2 regions of the Paraburkholderia sp. FT54 genome follow, and region 2 is predicted to be linked to the other one. Evidence: riboswitches for the same ligand, from Rfam matches in the RefSeq annotation. Region 2 holds a riboswitch; the other holds the start of a gene.
The links. Region 2 has a riboswitch for thiamine pyrophosphate ahead of RI103_RS01570 (FAD-dependent oxidoreductase). Riboswitches for the same ligand answer to the same signal wherever they lie in the genome.
Positions count from the first base shown of each region.

Region 1 (3,237 bases), 1.1 Mb from region 2:
TGCCATGAGAATCTCCTGTGAACGAAGACGCGGCGATCAACGGCACGCGGCCAGTTCGGCCACCTGCAGGACATCGCCGGTCGCCGCGTTTTCGACGAAGGCGACCACGCCGAAGCGCTCGGCGGGCGCGTTGACGTTGGCATCCGCGGCGGCGTCCTGGATGCGGATATCGCGGCGAATCTGCGCGTTGCCCGCGACGAGCGGCACCGGGCCGATCCATTGCCGCACGACCCGTTCGTGATGCAGGGTGACGCCGCTGTTTTCGCCGGCGCCGACTTGCGAGCTCAGCGAGTTTTCATAAACGGCGAGGTAGGCGTCCAGTTGGTCTGCCGTGTCCGCCGCCTTGCTGGTGAATTGCGCCGCGACATTGAACGCGCCCGGCGTCTGCTGCGCTTTGAGCTCCAGCGCGACGTTCGCCTGTGCCGGTTCGGCGACGACCCTGCCGATGCGGTTCTGAAAACTGTCGCGCTGCGACCAGCTACGCAGTTCGCGTCCCGAGACAAAGATTTCCGGCGTGTAGATGGTGTGACCGCCTCCGAGATCGGTGAGCGCCTGCTGGCGTTCGGTGAAGCGATGTTGCGAGAAGCGGTCGGTCCAGCCGAGGCTGTTCCAATAGTCCACGTGCAGGGCCAACGGCACGATGCTTTGCGTCGCGCCGCTGTTTTTCCATTGGCTCAGCCAGTTATCGGCGGGCGGGCAGCTGTTGCAGCCTTCGCTGCTGTACAGCTCGACCAGCGCCACGCGATGCGCCGGGCTGTGCGCACTGCAGACGGCGCTGGCAGCGGTCGCGAGGCCGCTGGCCGCGAGCGTCGTCAGCGCGAGAGCCAGCGCGACGATGCGGGTGAAGGGCCGATAGCCTCGGCGGGGTCCGGCGGTTTGCATGACGTGCTCCGATCAGGATCTGCACGTTTGTCGAAGCGCGGGGCCAGTTATGACAGCCCGTTTGCAACTTTCTTCCTGAAACCCGAACAAGTCGAGAGACGTGCGACCCCGTGCTAACATTGAGCTTTCGATCGCGCCCATTCAGATTGATGGCGGCGCCCTCTTCACTCTCTTTCGTTACCTGCCGGCTACCTCGATGCGCTTTCCGACTTCCCGTGCCTTCTTCCGCTTGCGCCCCCGTCGCGCAACCGGCTGCGCGCGCGCGGAACGCATGCCGCGTCGCGCCGGCGAGCCGTCCCGAACGCTCCCGCTCCACGCCGCCCGGCGCCCGATCTAACGCTGCTCGCTCCATTTGCCTGAGCCGCGTCGTCGGGCTCCGGGCCGATCTCATCCGCACGCTGTTCCCTCAAATGCAGATCGAATTGGAGTACCCGTCGTGAAAAAGACGAAAACCTGTTACCTCACCGAACTCGACGTCACCCGTCTCGAGAAACACGCCGCCGCGCCCGGCGCCGACGCGCGTTTGCAGAACATGCTCGACGACGTGCTGGAACGCGCCGTGATCGTCGAGTCGCGCGAGATTCCGGCCAACGTCGTCACGATGAATTCACAAGCCACGCTGGTCGACGAAACCAGCGGCGAGCACATGACCTGGACCGTGGTCTATCCGCCCAACGCGGACTTCGCGCACGGCCGCCTGAATGTGTTCTCGCCGGCCGGCCTCGCGCTGCTCGGCGCCAAACGCGGCGAGCGCATCCGCTTCACGCCGCCGAGCGGCACGGAGAAAGTGCTCAAGCTGGAAAAGATCCTGTTTCAACCCGAAGCCGCCGACGATTTCACGCTGTAAGCAACGCTCGCGCGCAACACAAAACTTTTGCGCCGCTTCACGTTCTGCCGCCCTCTCAACAGAAGAATAGTACGTGGCGGCCCGCTGTTATCTCCGTCATCGGACTTTTCGAGATGGGTTGCCAAGCAGCGGGCGGCCGGTGTATCGTGTGCGCTGCTAACGCGGGGGTCCTGCGTCGCACGGAGGTTGGAGGTCCGTGCTGCGTGGGTGAGAAATACCCTTTGAACCTGATCTGGATAATGCCAGCGCAGGGAAGCGTACGGAATTCGCCACAGCAGCACCGTCTTATTCTCTCGGCGCATTCCGACAACTTCCGTCTCGTCTCCTGCTTAGCCGCCCCACATAGCTTTGCACTGGAGATACGATGAACGCCAATCCGAAGTTCCTTTCCGCCGACGCTCACGTCGATGAAGCCGCTGTCGCGCCGCTGCCGAATTCCCGCAAGGTCTACGTGACCGGCTCGCGTCCCGATATCCGTGTGCCGATGCGCGAAATCTCGCAGGCCGACACACCCGACAGCTTCGGCGGAGAAAAGAACCCGCCGGTCTATGTCTACGACACGTCGGGTCCTTACTCCGATCCGGACGCGAAGATCGACATTCGCGCCGGTCTGCCCGCACTGCGCCAGGCCTGGATCGAAGAGCGTGGCGACACCGAAGCGCTGACGGGCCTGTCGAGCGACTTCAGCCGCGAACGCGCCGCCGACACCGCCACCGCCGATCTGCGCTTCAAGGGCCTGCATCGCACGCCGCGCCGCGCGATCGCCGGCAAGAACGTCTCGCAGATGCACTACGCGCGCAAAGGCATCATCACGCCGGAAATGGAATACATCGCGATTCGCGAGAATCAGCGCCGCGCCGAGTATCTGGAAAGCCTGAAGACGAGCGGCCCGAACGGCGAAAAGCTCGCGGCGATGATGGGCCGCCAGCATCCGGGCCAGGCGTTCGGCGCGAGCGCGTTCGGTCCGAACGGACTCACGGCGATCACGCCGGAATTCGTGCGCGAGGAAGTGGCGCGCGGCCGGGCGATCATCCCGAACAACATCAATCACCCGGAAAGCGAACCGATGATCATCGGCCGCAACTTCCTCGTGAAGGTGAATGCGAATATCGGCAACTCGGCGGTGACGTCCTCCATCGGCGAGGAAGTCGACAAGATGACGTGGGCGATCCGCTGGGGCGGCGACACGGTGATGGATCTCTCCACCGGCAAGCACATCCACGAAACGCGCGAGTGGATCATCCGTAATTCGCCGGTGCCGATCGGCACGGTGCCGATCTATCAGGCGCTCGAAAAGGTCAACGGCAAGGCCGAGGACCTGACGTGGGAAATCTTCCGCGACACGCTGATCGAACAGGCCGAGCAGGGCGTCGACTACTTCACGATTCACGCAGGCGTGCGTCTGCAATACGTGCCGCTGACCGCCAAACGCATGACGGGCATCGTCTCGCGCGGTGGCTCGATCATGGCGAAGTGGTGTCTCGCGCACCACAAGGAAAGCTTTCTGT
Region 1 is NZ_CP134195.1:1,409,462-1,412,698, reverse strand. Features, by position in the region: gene RI103_RS06725 (cytochrome b/b6 domain-containing protein) at 1-6, opposite strand, end outside; gene RI103_RS06720 (DUF1223 domain-containing protein) at 37-882, opposite strand; gene RI103_RS06715 (GreA/GreB family elongation factor) at 1,319-1,729, shown strand; TPP riboswitch at 1,883-2,001, shown strand; gene thiC (phosphomethylpyrimidine synthase ThiC) at 2,094-3,237, shown strand, end outside.
Region 1: another riboswitch for thiamine pyrophosphate. It lies ahead of thiC (phosphomethylpyrimidine synthase ThiC); the one in region 2 lies ahead of RI103_RS01570 (FAD-dependent oxidoreductase).

Region 2 (3,237 bases):
CTGGTAGTTGATCGGCACGAGCGGATGGCCGACTTTCTGGATGATCAGCGAACCGACCACGGCGTAGAGCGCCGCGGCCCACACCATGTAGCCGGGAATCTCGATCGGCATGCCGCCGAGCGAGATGGTCAACGCGCCGGCGAGCGACCACAGGATCGTGATGAACGACACCAGCGTGACGACGGTGGACAGCAGGTCGAGCGTCAGCGAGAGGGTGCTGGTGGCGAATGATTGCAGGTCGTCGCTGATCCGCTGGTCGGGGTTGTCGGCGAGGCGGTCGCGTTCGATCCGGTAGAACGCGCTGTCCTTCAGCCACTCGTTCAGATAGCGCGTGGTCAGCCACTGGCGCCAGCGGAAGCCGAGCATCTGGCGCAGGTAACGGCCGTACACCGCGAGAATGATGAAGCCGAACGCGAGCCCCGAGAACACCATTAGCAGGTGGGGGAAGTCATGCACGTTCTTGGTTTGCAGTGCGTTGTAGAAGTCGGCGCTCCAGCGGTTCAGGCGCACGTTGATCCACACGACGAGCAGATTCATCACGATGATCGCGACGAGCAGGCCCCAGGCCGTGTTTCGTTCTTCGGAGACCCAATAGGGTTTGATCAGACTCCAGGCGGAGACTTTTTCGTCCGGCGGCAGCACGGGGCTGGCAGAGGTATTCGGTGTCATGAGCATCCTGAAGTAGTGCTGCCCCATTCGGGGCTGACCCATTGAGGCAGGCCCGTCGGCGGGCTGCCCTGCGGCGGGTTTGCGGTACATGCCCGGGCGTCGTGCTCGACCAACGCACGCCCGGGCGAGCGTCAGATTCTGGCGTGCAGCCCTTAAGCGAAAATTAATTTGCGCCGCGAGGCCCTGCGCCCGTGCCGTTGCGAACATGGCGCGACGGCGTGCCGCCCGCGCCGCGTTCGCGCGGCATCCTGTGCTGGCATTGTGCCAGAGCGCCGCCTTTGGCCGCATCCATAAAGCGAAAGATGGTGCCGGATCAAATCACGCGACGCGGCCAGCCGCTGGTTTGCGGGCGCCGCGCCTTTTATGGTCTAATGACCTTCGACGAAACAGGGGTGCTTCGCGCACAGGCGGCATGATTTTCATGGCGCAGCGGCGAGGCTGAGAGACACCCTTTGCACCCGATCCGGGTAATACCGGCGCGGGAAGTTTCCGGAAGCAGCCAGTCTTCCATTCCCCGCCGGGCGGCGTCCGTCATTGGAACGCGCATTGCCCGGCCGGCCTCACCCGCCGGTTTCGTCCTGGGTACGTGCGTTTTGTTGGCCGTACGGAAAGGACTCGATGACCGCCTATTCTTCAGATATGTGTCTTGCTCTTCGTCACGCCGCCGTCGTTGGCGCGCCGTGCTGCTTTAACTTTGCTTGCCATCCTGAAACGGAGTGTGCGCGATGACGCGTCCTGCACAACCCGATTTCGCCGTGCTCGGCGGTGGCCTGTGCGGGCGGCTTGTGGCGTGGGGTCTCGCTGGTCAGGGGCATCGCGTGGCGCTTTATGATCGTGGCGATGCGGCCGGTTCGCAATCCGCCGCGTGGGTCGCCGCAGCCATGCTGGCGCCGCTCGCGGAAGCCGCCAGCGCCGAGTTGCTGATCACGCGCCTCGGCGCGAGTTCGCTCGATACGTGGCCGCAAGTACTGGCCGAGTTGCCCGAGCCGGTGTTCTTTCAGCGCAATGGCACGCTGGTCGTCTGGCATCACGCCGACCGCACCGAAGCACCGCTGTTCGAGCGCCGGGTGCGCTCGAATGCACCGGCTGAGTTGCTGGACGGCGGTTTCGTCACGCTCGCGGGCGCGCAGCTAGGCGCCGCCGAGCCTGCTTTGGCGGGACGCTTCAATCAGGGTTGGCTGTTGCCGCGTGAAGGGCAACTGGATAACCGCCAGGTGCTCACCGCGCTGGCCGCGGGCCTCGCGCAACGCGGTGTCGAAACGCACTGGAACACTGCTATCGACGATCGCGCGCTGCCGCCCGCCCGCATCACGATCGACTGCCGCGGTCTCGGCGCGAAGCCCGTGCTGCCCACGTTGCGCGGCATTCGTGGCGAAGTCGCGCGCGTGCATGCGCCCGGTATCAAACTGACGCGGCCGGTGCGGCTGCTGCATCCGCGCTACCCGCTCTACATCGCGCCGAAGCAGGACGATCTCTACGTGATCGGCGCCACCGAAGTGGAAGGCGAGGACATGTCGCCGGTCAGCGTGCGCTCGGCGCTCGAACTGCTGAGCGCGGCCTTTTCCGTGCATCCCGGCTTCGGCGAGGCACGCATTCTCGAACTGAATTCGCAGTGCCGCCCAACTTTGCCGGACCACCGTCCGGCCTTGCTGTGGGACGGCGCGCAGACACTGCGCGTGAACGGCCTGTACCGGCACGGCTACATGATCGTGCCCGAAGTCGCCGACGAAGCCGTGCGCTTCGCCGCGGCGCTGCTCGACGGCCGCATCGGCGACGCCGATGCTTTCGCCGACTGGCAGCGCGATGCGCGCTGGAGCGAGCTCTTTCAACTGGATTCCGCGCGGGAGCCGGCATGAGCGTTGCGCGATCTATCGCTGCACGCCATACCGCTTTCGCCATCGACTGAAACGTATTCGAACACCATGGACATTCATATCAATCAGAAGCCGTTGTCGTTGCCCGAAGGCGCGACTGTCGCCGACGCGCTCACCGCGTTCGGCGCGCGTCCGCCGTTCGCGGTGGCGCTGAACGGCGACTTCGTGGCGCGCACCCAGCATGCGGCGCGCGCGCTGCGGGCGGGCGACAAGCTCGATGTCGTGCAACCCGTGGCCGGCGGCTGAGCGCCCGCCACGCATTGCCGCAACGCCGGATTGCCGGAGACAAACAGGACTATGCCAATGACTTCCCCCCAGACCGCCGACGCGCTCACGCTGTACGGCCAGACCTTCGCGAGCCGCGTGCTGCTCGGCACCTCGCGCTATCCGTCGCTGCAATCGCTGTCCGATTCCATCGACGCCGCGCGGCCCGGCATGGTGACCGTCGCGCTGCGCCGGCAGATGAACGAAGGCGGCGCGGAAACCGGTTTCTTCGACCTGCTCAAGCGCCACGGCGTGCCGCTCCTGCCGAACACGGCCGGCTGCCTGACCGTTGGCGAGGCGGTGACGACCGCGCACATGGCGCGCGAAATCTTCGACACCGAGTGGATCAAGCTCGAACTGATCGGCGACGACTACACGTTGCAGCCCGACCCGGTCGGCCTGATCGAAGCGGCCGCGCAACTCGTCAAGG
Region 2 is NZ_CP134195.1:330,466-333,702, forward strand. Features, by position in the region: gene RI103_RS01565 (ABC transporter ATP-binding protein/permease) at 1-669, opposite strand, end outside; TPP riboswitch at 1,048-1,171, shown strand; gene RI103_RS01570 (FAD-dependent oxidoreductase) at 1,395-2,525, shown strand; gene thiS (sulfur carrier protein ThiS) at 2,592-2,789, shown strand; gene RI103_RS01580 (thiazole synthase) at 2,847-3,237, shown strand, end outside.